One region of the Ochrobactrum vermis genome, then DNA from elsewhere that is predicted to be linked to it. Evidence: riboswitches for the same ligand, from Rfam matches in the RefSeq annotation. Region 1 holds a riboswitch; the other holds the start of a gene.
What was found. Region 1 has a riboswitch for S-adenosylmethionine ahead of metA (homoserine O-acetyltransferase MetA). Riboswitches for the same ligand answer to the same signal wherever they lie in the genome.

Region 1 (7,132 bases):
ACATCCGTCACTTTGCGCGCTGTTCCGAAAGCCATGACCGAGCGATAATTGCAGGAATGATGGAATGCGGAGCGGGCGAGAACCAACCCATCAAGCAGCGTAAAGCTTACGCAGACTTCAGTTTCATTGCAGCTTTCCAGCATGCGGCTGGCGGATGATCCGTGCCAGTAAATGAAATTGCCTTCCCGCCACACTAGTGTCGGTGTGACATAGGGCGTTCCATTGAACACATACGCCACGTGCGCCAGCGGTTGAGCATCGATGATTGCGTGCACCGTGGCTGTGTCGTAGGCGCCGCGTTCATGCATGCGTTTTACACGGCTGCGTTCGGAAGGGACTGTCGTCATGGCCGATATTTCTCCTTTATATTCGGCCAGATTGGCGTCATAGTGGCTTTGATAGAATAACCACTTTGAATGAATATAATAATGCCAATTTCCAATACGCTTCCAGAGTTAGGGATTGATCGTGCCGGCGATACCCCGTTGACCACCCAGTTGGTCGAGCAGATCAGGCAGGCGGTGTTGGCCGGGCGCCTGAAGCCCGATGCAAGATTGCCGTCCACACGTGCCTTGTCACTGGAGCTGGGTCTTTCCCGCACCACCGTTCTTGCAGCATTCGATCAGTTGATTTCCGAAGGCTATCTGGAGGGGCGACAAGGCTCTGGCACCCATGTCGCGGCAGAACTTCCCGACACCAGTCTAACGGTCAACCAGCAGCTTTTGCACCGAGCGACAACGCCGCGGCGTTTTCATCGAGAACAAACCAAACCTTTTCGGCTTGGCGTGTTTGATAGCGATCATTTTCCGCACAATCAGTGGGGCAAACTGCTTGGGCGTATCTGGCGCGCGCCTTCCCAAGACCTGTTGGACAGTGAGGACGTGTTCGGCTTCCATCCGTTGCGGATATGGTTGGCCCGCCACCTGCACGAATGGCGTGGCATGATTGTATCACCGGAACAGATCATCATTACCGGTGGTAGCGCTGATGCTTTTTCCCTCATCCGGGAATCTCTGTTTGAAGCAGGCGACAAGCTGTGGATGGAAGAACCGGGTTATCCACCTGCGCGCAAGATACTTGGCGTCAATGGCCTCGACGTCATCCCTGTCCCTGTCGACAGAGGCGGCCTTGACGTTTCGGTGGGACGGGAAAAAGCAGCAGATGCCCGCGCCGCCTTTGTCACACCGGCGCGACATCACCCAACCGGCGTAACGATGACTTTGGGTCGGCGGCTGGAACTTATCGGCTGGGCAAGAGAGCGCGATGCCGTCATCATTGAAGACGATTACGACAGCGAGCACCGTTATGTCGGTCAGCCCCTGCCATCCCTGATGTCGCTTGATCCGGATCGCATCCTTTATATCGGAAGCTTCTCCAAGGTATTCTCGCCACTCTTGCGACTGGGGTTCCTGATTGTACCGTCGCATATGATCGATCAGTTCAGAGCACTACGACAAACCCTGTTCCCCGCGCCGTCGCCATTGGCCCAGCCAGCCTTGGCCAGCTTTATCGAAACGGGAGCCTTTGCCCAACATATCCGGCGCATGCGCCGCATACATGCAACACGCCGTCGAAAGCTGATTGCAGCACTTGCGCCTGGAGAACCGAAACTGTTCCGGATTGAGGCTCCTCCTGCGGGACTATCCTTACTGCTGGCTTTGCCAGACGGACAAAGCGATACACGCCTTGCAACTATTCTCGCAGAGGCTGGGATTGAAGTTCAGGCGCTATCGTCGCTCTATACGAAACTGACGCCACGTCAGGGGCTTATCCTCGGCTTTTCAGGATTTGATGAAACCGTATTGGAAAATTCTGCAATAGCACTGATGAAAATTCTCGAACGATCGAATTAGAGGGTGTGCATTAGCAATTTCGTAAACTTTGGATTCAGCATTTCCCGGTAAGCTTTGATTAGCAATTAGCTCGGGAGGAGCGTTGCAGCCCTTTTGTTTTGCGTTACGGGTGCTCATGCGTTCTTCGGTTGTATCAGTCATTGCCCTTGCCTGCGCCGCTTTGACGGGCTGTACGTCAAGTTCCGGCATCGACGGCATCATGCTCCAGTCGAAAACCTCGGCTGAGACCACGAGTTCGGTGGCTCGCCCGGTTCCACCCGCTCCCTTGAGCGAAATGGCGAGCGCACCACAGCCAATGCCCGCAGCGGGGCAGGAAGAAGTCCTGGCGTGGGCCGGTCCTATACCTGATGCAGGTCCATTCAAGGCTGCGCCGCCTGCGCCCGTTACGCCACAGCCGCAGCTACAAGAACGACCACAGGCGCGCATCTCGGTTCCAAAACCGGAAGTCGCAGCCTATCCGCCAGTACGCCTTACACCGCAAGAACGGTCGAAAATCTATAGTCACCGTTTCCGTGACGCGAAACCGATCAATTTCGGACGCTCTTCTCCGCGCAAGCTGGCAGTGCACGGCGTGGATGTATCTCGCTGGCAGGGCGATATCAACTGGGTGAAACTGCGCACGCAAGGGGCAAACTTCGCCTATATCAAGGCAACCGATGGCGGCGACCATCTTGATCCTAAGTTCCGCGAGAACTGGCGCGAAGCGAAAGCGGCAGGCATCAAACGCGGCGCATACCACTTTTTCTATTGGTGTCGTGTAGCAAGCCAGCAGGCCGACTGGTTCATTCGCAACGTTCCGAAGGAAGCCGACGCGCTTCCACCTGTCATCGATGTCGAATGGAACGGCGATTCCTCCTGCAAGCGGCGGCCTTCTCCGGCGCAGGTGCGGGAAAAAATGCAGGTCTTTATGGACAGGCTGGAGCAGCATTACGGCAAACGGCCAATCATCTATACCGCACCGGATTTCTATGATGACAATCTGAAAGGCGCCTTCACCAACTATCCATTCTGGCTGCGTGCCGTAGCCCAGCATCCATCCAAGGTCTATCCGGGTCGCCCGTGGACATTCTGGCAGTATTCGGGATCGGGGCTGTCACAGGGCGTCAACGAAAAGATCGACCTGAATGTCTTTCACGGGTCGGAAGACGACTGGCACAGGTGGCTGGCGCGCGCCGCCAGCTAGAGCACTTCCAGTTTGGATGTTATGAGATCATATCAGGGATAACCGAAGCTTTGCCTCGAAACCCGGCATGCAACACCGCCATGCCGGGCCATTTTTGCTGCCCGCATGGTGTTACCATGAAAGGGAATGGCAAATATGGACGTTCGGTTATTTGTGCTGGCGCTAGCAACTTTCGTTACCGGTACCGCCGAGAATATCATCGTTGGCATTCTTCCGGGCATCGCCCCCGGTTTGAACGTTTCGGTCAGTGCTGCCGGGCAACTGACTTCCGTTTTCTCGATCACCTTTGCTCTCACTGCACCACTGGCACTCATCCTCACGACGCGGTTTGAGCGGAAAGTCATTCTGATCACTGCGCTGATTGTTTTCATTGCAAGCAATATTATTGCAAGCATCAGCCCCAATTATCTCATCCTGTTTGCCACTCGTATGTGCATGGCTGCTGCAAGCGCAGTCGTTTGTCTGATTGCCACAATGCTGGCGACGGAACTGGTCAGCCCTGCGATGCGCGGACGCGCCATCGGGATCATATTCATGGGGATCAGCGGATCTATGGTGGCAGGCGTTCCTGCAGGAATGCTCGTCAATGGGTTGTTGGGCTGGCGCGCGGTATTCGTCGGTCTGGCTTTGATGGCAGCTCTGGTTCTGCTTTTGTCATCACGTTCATTGCCCCGCGCAGGACGCAGCCTACGCGGCTTGCCGCCCTATATACCGCACCTGAAATCTGTCAGACTGGTATCCGCACAACTGGTTTCCATCCTGATGATCGGCGGTCATTTCGTAGTATTCGCCTATCTCGCGCCATACCTTTTGGAAGCAGTGCACATCTCTTCTCGAAACGTTATCTGGGCAATGATGGCCTTCGGTGTAGCTGGAATGACCGGAGGTTACCTCGGAGGGTTGCTTGTTGACAAGTTGTCGCCGCGGCTGGCTATCGTGCTGACGCCCCTTCTCTATCTGACGGCCCTGGTGGCGATGCCGCTCGCGACAGGGTCCAGTGCCGTTTTCGGTGCGGTGCTAATGATCTGGGCCTGTGTCAGTTGGATGATATCGCCCGTCGTCCAAAGCTTTCTCATCACAACCGATCCCGCAACCGCTGATGCCGGTGTCGGGATCAATCTGTCGGCCATGCATATAGGCGTTGCGCTCGGCACTGCTACGGGCGGGCTTGCATTGCAACGCTTGTCCTTGCAAGCCCTGCCCTGGATCGGGTGTATTCTGGTCGCGCTTTCGCTGTTGTGCGCTCTTAACGCTTCCCGATATTTTCCAGGTCGTAAGACGTCGATTGATACATCTCGTTGATCCAGTTCCCGAATAGAAGGTGCGCGTGGCTGCGCCAGCGATTTTCCGGCTGGCGCGTCGCGTCGTCACCGGGGAAATAATTCGCAGGAACCTTCGTTTCAGGCTGAGCCTGAATGTCACGGAAATACTCATCCGCAAGCGATGTGGTGTCATATTCCACGTGATTGAACATATGCAGTGAACGATGATCCGGATCGTCAAGCAGGCACAGCCCCGTCTCCGGACTATCGACCAGCACTTTCAGATCGCTATTGGCCGGAATGTCGCTCTTGCGCACTTCGGTCCAGCGCGAAACCGGGATTTTGAAATCGTCCGAAAAGCCGCGAAGGTAAGGCGATGACGGCGCAAGGTTGCGCTGGCTATAGACGCCTGACGCCTTTCCCGGCAGTTCATACTTGCCCATGCCATGGAAATGATGGACCGCAGCTTGCGCGGCCCAGCATATATTCAGAGTGCGGTGCACATGGGTCTGCGTCCAGTTGAAGACACGCTGCATTTCGTCCCAGTAGGTGACTTCCTCAAATTCGAGACGTTCGACCGGAGCCCCCGTGATGACAAAGCCGTCAAAGCGTTGGTCCTGTACTTCCTCCCACGGCTGATAGAAGGATAGCATGTGATCGGCAGGCGTGTGGCGTGCCACATGATTGGTTATACGAACAAGGGTCAGCTCGACCTGCAGCGGAGTTGCTCCGAGAAGGCGGGCAATCTGCGTCTCGGTGGTGACCTTGTTCGGCATCAGGTTGAGCAGACCGATCTTCAGCGGACGAATATCCTGACGGACGGCATCTGCTTCGCGCATGACCATAACGCCCTCAGCCTGGAGAACACTGGTTGCAGGCAGATCATCAGGAATTTTAATCGGCATGTCGCGTCGGTCCCTAGTTTATGTTGGAGCGGACGCGAGTGGCTCTATCCGTTTATTTGCCGGTTGGGCCACATCCTCTCTTTACAGAGAGTACCACCTTGCCCGGAGAGGCAGGTTGGCGTTGGGCGTCGCCCCAACTCTTGATGTAATGTCACTTCTACTCAAACTCTTTCGGGGTGGCAATAGGGTTTGAGCTTCACCTTAAAGTGTAGGAGAAATTTCGGCTTCGCGAACCAAACGGTTCGCGGATTTTACACTCACAGACACGCCGAATTTGGAATGAACACCCTTTAAATGTCTGCAAATGCGGCTTTCAAAGCACTCACATGCTGAGCCGATGTCCGATATGATTGTTCTGCAGCAAAACCGAAGGCGATAGCACGAGAATCCTTCTCATCGAGCAAAACACGGCATGAAGCATGAACTTCCGTTGCGCCAGTTGCGTCCACTATTCGACCAACATTCTTGGCGTTGATGCCGCTGCCGGGCATGATGCTGATGCGCCCGCGCGCCATTTCAGCCAGCATTCGCAGCCTATCCAACCCCTCTTCCGCAGTTTGTGACAGGCCAGACGTCAGGATGCGCTCGAAACCAAGTGCAATTGCCTGTTGTAGTGCAGCCGTCATATCCGGAACCAGATCGAAAGCGCGATGGAGCGTCGTTCCAAGACCTTTTGCCTCTGCAGCCAATCTTTCCAACATGGCGACATCGAGAGAACCATCGTTCCGCGAAGCACCGACAACGACACCGGCCAAACCAGCACTTCTGGCGTTGCCTATGTCGGACACCATTAGGGCTTCATCTTCGGTTGAAAAGCAGAAGTTGCCCGCGCGTGGTCTGATCATTGCGTAAACCGGAATTGGTGCTTTCGAGGCAAGTTCCATCAATGCCTGCGAGGGCGTCAAGCCGCCCAGTTCGAGCGCAGAACAGAGCTCGATGCGATCCGCACCGCCTTCGATTGCCGACCGCAAGCCCCCAGCGCTATCCACGCAGACTTCAAGTAACACGCTCACGTCTGATGTCCCAATATCGCTGCCCCCACCAAACCACCATCGCTTCCGAATATACCCGGAACAACTAACGGCTTGTCAGTCTTTCGCAGAATTCTGGCTCTCACCGCCGTGTCAAGCGCCGAAACCAGCTCTGATGCGGTAGCAAGTCCTCCGCCTACCGGAATGATCGAAGTACCGGTTATATTGACAACGGCGGCAAGCGGATCAGCAACGAGTTGCAGATAGGCAGTAATTGTCCGTCTCGCCTCCTGATGGCCTTCCAGCCATTCCTGCAAGACTCTATGGCTACTTGCTTCCACATCGTTCAGAAACTGATGCAACCTTTCGATCCCGCGTGCACCACCAATCGTATCGACACAACCGCTTTGCCCGCAACCGCAATTGAAGCGTGGGACCAGCACAGTTTGTCCGTCGATTTCTACAGAAGTGTTGAGGATCGGGCCGTGCCCCCATTCGCCAGTCAAGCCGCCTTTACCTCGAACCAACCGGCCATCGACAACAAGCCCGCCACCAACGCCTGTACCCAGCACTGCGCAGAAGACAATCTCATGCCCTTTACCAGCACCTTCGATTGCCTCGGCAAGGGCGAGGCAATCGGCATCATTGGCGGCGATCACCTGTCGTTGCAATCGCTCGCCAAGTTCAAAGCTCAGCCTGTGACTGGTAATGCAAGGGATGTTGGCCGAGAAAGCGGTACTTGTATCCGGATCAACCAATCCGGCAATAGAAAGTGCAAGTGGCCCATCGTCGTCCGATGCATGAATACGAAGCGCGGTTTCCAATGCGTCACCGAATTCTTGCCAACTGTTTGCCGGGGTAGGCAGCTTTTCAAGAAGTTCGATATTTCCGGGATAGGTCGAGCGCGCCAGCCGAATGAAAGATCCGCCAACATCTGCGGCGAACACAGTTCCAGCCC
Region 2 (7,132 bases), on a different contig from region 1:
GCGTGGGCTCATTATCCCCCGCAGCCGATGCCATGTTCGATGGCATTGCCGACACCGCCAGCGCTCCTCCGGCGAGGAGCAGAAAGCCGCGCCGGTTCAATGTTAATCCTTGTTCTTGCTGCATTGCCTATCTGAGCTATCCAATTACCGAATTGAGTTCATTTCCGGTAGCTGAGGATACGGAGCAAAATAAAGGCAGGAATAACGACTGCCGCACCAAGGATGAAATAATCGACGAAGCCTGCAATTGCCGAAAAGCCCATATTCCAAAGGCGCAGGAAGAAATCGCGGATACCATAGAAAATATCATAGGGCGTCCAGTGAAACGCGCTCATAACCACGCCGACGACCAGCGAAATCAGCACCAGCTTGATCAGGATACGGGCGGGCGTATCGCCAAGAAAACGGTTCACACCATCCGACATGCAAATCTCCTGTGTCTCTGCCAAGGCATTGTGATGCCAACGCATCACGCCTTCAAAAAGTGCAATCGCCACTCTGGCTTAACCAAAACCTTCGGGTTTTGGTATTATTCGCCAAAGCGGCAGATTCATCGCGCAAGAAATAGGCTGTCCGTGCCACCTTCGCAAGTTCTGCGCTTGCCTATCGCTGTTTGCGGTAATCGCGCGGAGCCTTCTGCTTTTGTCGTGTGAACGAGCGGTTCATGCTCCGCGTATCGGTGAAGCCGCTTGCAACAGCCACCTCAAGCAGCGACAGGCCTGTTTCAGACAAGAGTTCCTTGGCCTTTTTGACCCGGAGCTCCTCGCGAACCTCGAATGCCGTTCGTTCGAGGGCGAGCCTGAAACCACGTTCCATCTGACGAACGGAAATTCCCAGCCGACGCGCAACGTCGATCATCGGCACAGGGTCTTCCAGTGTTTCTTCGAAAATCCGTATTGCCTTGCGGATCATCGGCGAGCGCACGCCGTTGAAGCTCAAGGCAGGCTGCTCGGAGCGCACTAGCTCATAGGGGATCATAAGAATGGATGCGCTCTTGCGCGCCAGTTCCTCGGAAATCTCGGTCTGTATGATTGAAAGCGCCAGCGATGCCGTACCTAACCCACCCGCGCAGGTGAAGTGTCTTCCGCTCCGGTGAAACAGGCTGGTCGTATCAGCGCTATAACCGTCGAAAAGCTCCAGAAAATCGTCGCGATGGAACCAGCTCACACAGCAATTGCGATCTGGCAGAAGATCGGCTTCCGCCAGCAGAAAGGCAGCCGTGCAAAGACCAACCACGGTCTTTCCACGTCGGTCGGCGCGCTTGATAAGATCGACCAGCGCCTGTTGTCGCGGCCGATATTGCGCGAGCAATCCGCCGACAACTGCGACATAGTCACAATCGTCGAGTTCGCCGATAGGAGCGGTTGGCTCGATCACCATACCGGAACTGGACGTAACAGGAGCCCCCGATAGCGTGCAGATTTTCCACGCACAGCGTATCTGACGGCTCTTGTCGCGATCATCGGCAGCAAGGCGAAAAGGATCGAGGAAAAGGCTCAGTGCACTCAGCGTAAAGCCCGGTAGCGCAACAATACCAACCGATAGCCTGCGTTGCGGGACATCTGTTGCCGCTTGCAGCTTCTTGACCTGATCCCGTTCAATTCCATTGGTCACTTAGGTCGCTCTCCTCCGCCCAAAACTATATCTGCTTGGAGGAGGCTGATATAGTCAACGAAAATGCTTGGAAAGCTTCAACTGCTGCGCTTGATAGTTGGAGCCGAGATCGACGCCGTAAAGTGCTGAAGGGCGATGCAGCATGTGCTCGTAAATGAGGCGCCCAACGATCTGTCCGTGCTCCAGAATGAACGGAACTTCGTGGCTGCGGACTTCCAGAACGGCACGACTGCCGGTGCCACCTGCAGCGCTATGTCCAAAGCCCGGATCGAAGAAGCCTGCATAGTGAACCCGGAACTCGCCGACCAGTGGATCGAACGGCGTCATTTCAGCCGCATAAAGCGGCGGAACGTGCACAGCCTCACGCGAAACGAGAATATAGAATTCATCCGGATCAAGCACGAGTTCACGCGCGCCCCGATCGTAGATGGGCTCCCAGAAATCAAGAATGTCGTGCGCGGCACGCTTGTCCACATCGACCACAGCCGTATGGTGCTTGCCGCGATAACCGATCAGCCTGTCAGGACCGCCCGAAAGATCAACCGAAAGGGCGATGCCACCGCCGGAGATATTCGGCATCTCGGCCGCAACCAGCGTTTCCGCATTGTGCAGTGCAGCGAGTTCTGCCTCGTCAAGCTGGGCCCGCCCCTTGCGGAAGCGTATTTGCGACAGGCGCGAACCCGTGCGCACGACGATCGGGAATGTGCGCGGGCTGACTTCCAGATAAAGGGGGCCGTTGTATCCCGCAGGCACCTTGTCGAATTCCTGCGCCCCGTCAGCAATAACGCGGGTGAAGATATCCAGGCGGCCCGTTGAACTTTTCGGATTTGCCGATGCCGAGAGGTCTGGCGACAGCGCCAGGCCTTCGAGGAGCGGGACGATATAAACGCAACCGGTTTCAAGCACTGCACCAGCAGTCAGGTCGATCTCGTGCAGCTTCAGACGTTCCAGCTTATCGATGACCGGCGTACCGGGACCCGGCATGAAGGAGGCGCGGACACGATACGCTTTTGCACCGAGCCTCAGATCGAGGCTTGCAGGCTGTATCTGATCAGGATCAAGGGGGCGTGGAGACGCCAGCAAACCGCTTTCAAACAGCGCGGAAATATCCGCATCCGCCAGAATTCCAGCATCTTTCTGCACCATCAACCCGACACTCCGTAGCCTAGAGCGCCGTGCGTCCGTTTGGACGCATAAAGGTCGCTCTAACTGTTAGAATCTATGCATCGTACTTTCCAAAAATCGAAATCGATTTTTGGGCCGATGCCGTAGCATTACTTGACAAAGACCATTGACCGGTCGCAGCGTCAATGCCAACCCTTGGAGCAGCCTGAAACCGGGTTTTCCGCAGGAATCCGAGTATTATCGGGACGTACGGGATGTACTTTTCCCGAAATGAGACTGTTTCGGCATTGACGGCTCTACTCAACAGGCATAATGGAAAAGTGTTCCGTGGTGATTTGGCCGGCCGGCTTGCAGCCACGTTAAAGAATTCGCTAAAAAAGGCCGCGGTTCGTTACCGGCCTTTTGCGTTTTCGCAAGGCCGGTTTTTTATTGGCCGCCGAGGCTCGACTATCCTGCCCCGGCCGACCAGCTTTCGACAGGTTGGAAAAATGACGACTGAGAATACCCGTAAATTTCGCCCTGCAACTGAACTTGTGCATGCCGGATCGTTGCGTTCCGGGTTTGCCGAAATGTCGGAAGCCATGTTTCTGACGCAGGGTTTCCTTTATCCCAATGCCGAAGCCGCCGAAGCGCGCTTCAAGGGTGAGGATCCGGGTTTCATCTATTCGCGTTATGCCAACCCGACCACGGATATGTTTGAAAAGCGCATGTGCGCGCTGGAAGGCGCTGAAGAGGCGCGCGCCACTGCATCCGGCATGGCAGCGGTCGCAGCAGCCATTCTGTGCCAGGTGCAGGCCGGTGATCACGTGATTTCTGCGCGCGCTGTCTTCGGTTCATGTCGCTACATCGTTGAGACAATTCTGCCGAAGTACGGCGTCGAGATTTCGATCATCGACGGCTCCGATATTGAAAACTGGAAAGCGGCTGTTCGCCCGAACACCAAGGTGATGTTCCTTGAAAGCCCGTCCAATCCGACGCTCGAAATCATCGACATTGCCGCCGTAGCGCAGGTCGCCGATGAAGCGGGCGCCAAACTGATCGTCGACAATGTTTTCGCCACGCCGCTTTTCCAGAAGCCTCTGGAGCTGGGTGCACATATCGTCGTTTACTCTGCAACCAAGCATATCGACGGTCAGGGACGCTGCCTTGGGGGCGTCGTCCTCTCCGATCGTGAATGGATTGAAAACACCCTGCAGGACTACTTCCGTCATACAGGTCCGGGCCTCAGCCCGTTCAATGCATGGATCATGCTGAAGGGTCTTGAAACGCTCTCCGTACGCGTACGCCAGCAAACACTGTCCGCAACTGCGGTTGCCGACTTCCTGGCCGGCAAGCCGGGCGTGAAACGCGTGATCTATCCGGGACGGGCAGATCACCCGCAAGCCGACATTATCGCCAAGCAGATGACCGGCGGTTCGACGCTTATCGCTCTCGAACTGGAAGGCGGCAAGGATGCGGCATTCAAGTTCCAGAATGCCTTGCAGGTTTTCAGCATCTCCAACAATCTGGGTGACGCAAAAAGCCTTATTACCCACCCGGCAACCACCACGCACAAAAACCTTTCCGATGAAGCGAAAGCGGAGCTGGGCATTTCGGACGGTCTGCTGCGAATCTCGCTCGGCCTAGAAGATACTGAGGACCTCGTGGAAGACGTGGAAGCAGCACTGAAGATCGCTCGCTGAACACTCGCTTCTCGATATTGTGGCATTTAGGCTGCAAACCGAGGCTCAAACGATGCAATTGCCGGAACATTCCGGCAATTGCCGCACATTTACCGACCCGAATTATTGACCTCCCCCGCAACTTTAGCGATAGGTGGATCAATAACGGCTCCCATGAACAAAACCGGCGAACCGTTGAGTAAAAAGCACCTATGCTATCCGGCCTCGCCAGATTGCAAGTGCCAAGACCGATGCGAATGTAGGGCGGGTGTGCATGTACAGAGCGGTAACGCGGGGGATCGAAGTTTCGGTCGAACCTTTCTATTTGGAAGATCAGTCCGAACCCGATGAAAACCGTTATGTCTGGGGCTATCGCATAACCATAGCCAACAATTCCGCCGAAACCGTGCAGCTGCGTTCGCGTTACTGGCAGATTACCGATGCGAACGGGTATGTCGAGGAAGTGCGCGGATCAGGCGTGGTTGGCGAACAGCCAACCCTCGAACCAGGCGATTCATTTCAGTATTCTTCGGGCTGCCCGCTAACGACCACCTCTGGCGTTATGGTGGGGCGCTATCAGATGCAGGGTTCCGGCGACAGCCTGTTCGACGTGGACATCCCCGCTTTCTCGCTCGATATTCCCGAACAAAGACGCACTTTGAATTAAGTTAAGTCCATATAGAAATGGCTCGCCACGACCAGCAGCGAGCCATTCCTTTGCTTGCAATAAGATCAGCTTAGGCCTTTTGCACGAACTCCGCCGGATCAAACTCATAGCGTTTCGAACAGAATTCACAGGTGACGCAAATCTTGCCGTTGTCCGCGCTTTCCGCAATTTCCTCAGCCGTAAAGCCTGACAATACGCCGGAAATTTTTTCCCGCGAGCATGAGCACTCGTCCAGTACCGGCAGAGAATCGAAGACGCGTACGCCGCGTTCATGAAACAGGCGGTAAAGCAGCCGTTCAGAGCCCACTTGCGGGTCTGTCAGTTCCGAACTTTCAATCGTCCCGACCAGTGAACGAGCTTCATCCCACGCGTCGTCTTCAGGATGGAGGGCGACTTCGGCTTCATCCTCATCTCCTCCCGGCAGATCCGGCATGCGGGCGCGCAGTTCGGATTCCGGCAGGAACTGAATGATCAGTCCGCCGGCACGCCACTGTTCGACAGGTTTTCCATCGGCACCGCGCTCGACAAGCTTGGCCACACTCAGCTTCAGGTCGGTCGGAATCTGTTCCGACTGACGGAAATAGGTCGTGGCGATTTCTTCCAATGTCGAACCATCCAGCGCAACGATACCCTGATAGCGCTGGGTATAAGTGCCCTGATCCACAGTGAAGGCAAGCGTGCCGCGCCCGAGCAGCTCCTCGGGCTTCGTCTTATGGGCTGCAATCGCATCCTTCAAGCGCTCCTCATCGAAACGCGCATAGGCACGCACCGAACGTGGAGTACGGAAATCAACCACCAGCATGTCGACCGGACCGTCGGACTGCGTCTGGAAGATGAACTTGCCTTCGAATTTGAGCGACGTGCCGAGCAGCACGGTTAATACAGTTGCCTCCGCCAGCAGACGGGCAACTTCTTCCGGATAATTATGACGTTTCAGAATGCCGTCGATGCTCGTGCCAAGCTGAACCGCGCGACCACGCACGTCGAGTCCTTCCACCTGAAAGGGCACAACGGCGTCATCGCCTGCGAAGTCGAAATCGCCCAGATTGACCTGAATGTTTTCGACTTCGGTATGCTCGTTGCTGGTCTTATCAGCCAAATTATGCTCCTTGCAGACACCAGGCCAGAATGGCTTTCTGGGCGTGAAGCCTGTTTTCCGCTTCATCGAATACGACCGATTGCGGTCCATCGATCACTTCATCCGTCACTTCCTCGCCGCGATGGGCAGGCAGGCAGTGCATGAAAAGCGCCTTCGGGTCAGCTTTTGCCATCAGTCGCGCATTGACCTGATAGGGCATGAAAACGTTGTGGCCGCGTGCATGGTCTTCCTGCCCCATCGACACCCATGTATCGGTCACGATGCAATCCGCACCGTTTACCGCCCATTCCGGGTCGATGGTGGACATGATGCTCGCGCCGTTCGCTTTCGCCCAATCGACATATTGCGACTTGGGTTCACTGCCTTCCGGCGTTGCGATATTGACGTTGAAATCAAAACGCGCCGCAGCTTCGACCAATGAGTGGAGGACATTATTGCCATCCCCCATCCAGGCAAAGGTCTTGCCGTTGATCGGGCCGCGATGTTCCTCATATGTAAGAACGTCAGCCATGATTTGACAAGGGTGCGTATCATCCGTCAGTGCATTAATGACAGGGACGGTCGCATATTCAGCAAGTTCCAGCATGCGCTCATGCGACGTGGTGCGGATCATGATCGCATCGACATAGCGCGACAAGACCTTCGCCGTGTCCGCAATGGTTTCGCTGCGCCCGAGCTGCATTTCCGAACCGGTCAGCATAATTGTCTCGCCACCAAGCTGGCGCATACCCACATCGAACGACACGCGCGTACGCGTGGACGGCTTTTCGAAGATCATCGCAAGCACTTTGCCTGCAAAGGGGCTTTCTATTTCTCCCGCCTTCAGGCGCGCTTTGCGCGCCTTGGCATCTTCCATGATTGCGCGAAGCTCCGACGCCGGAACAGCGGAGAGGTCGATAAAGTGTTTGATCCCGTTATCGTTAGCCATGATATCACGCCGTCTTGCTGATCGGATTTGCAGTTGCG

Region 2: it holds a riboswitch for S-adenosylmethionine, as region 1 does, so the genes downstream of both, CQZ93_RS01705 (O-succinylhomoserine sulfhydrylase) here and metA (homoserine O-acetyltransferase MetA) in region 1, are expected to answer to the same signal.

Annotation. Positions count from the first base shown of each region.
Region 1 is NZ_PCOC01000002.1:1,425,684-1,432,815, forward strand. It holds gene CQZ93_RS20980 (pyridoxamine 5'-phosphate oxidase family protein) at 1-347, opposite strand, end outside; gene pdxR (MocR-like pyridoxine biosynthesis transcription factor PdxR) at 429-1,853, shown strand; gene CQZ93_RS20990 (glycoside hydrolase family 25 protein) at 1,969-3,036, shown strand; gene CQZ93_RS20995 (MFS transporter) at 3,172-4,338, shown strand; gene metA (homoserine O-acetyltransferase MetA) at 4,283-5,203, opposite strand; SAM-I-IV-variant riboswitch at 5,246-5,355, opposite strand; gene CQZ93_RS21005 (copper homeostasis protein CutC) at 5,494-6,216, opposite strand; gene CQZ93_RS21010 (ROK family protein) at 6,213-7,132, opposite strand, start outside.
Region 2 is NZ_PCOC01000001.1:369,557-376,688, reverse strand. It holds gene CQZ93_RS01725 (CAP domain-containing protein) at 1-124, opposite strand, end outside; gene CQZ93_RS01720 (DUF6460 domain-containing protein) at 159-425, opposite strand; gene CQZ93_RS01715 (GlxA family transcriptional regulator) at 604-1,614, opposite strand; gene CQZ93_RS01710 (2'-deoxycytidine 5'-triphosphate deaminase) at 1,669-2,760, opposite strand; SAM riboswitch at 3,057-3,136, shown strand; gene CQZ93_RS01705 (O-succinylhomoserine sulfhydrylase) at 3,228-4,421, shown strand; gene apaG (Co2+/Mg2+ efflux protein ApaG) at 4,675-5,067, shown strand; gene CQZ93_RS01695 (Hsp33 family molecular chaperone) at 5,138-6,166, opposite strand; gene argF (ornithine carbamoyltransferase) at 6,168-7,094, opposite strand; gene CQZ93_RS01685 (aspartate aminotransferase family protein) at 7,099-7,132, opposite strand, start outside.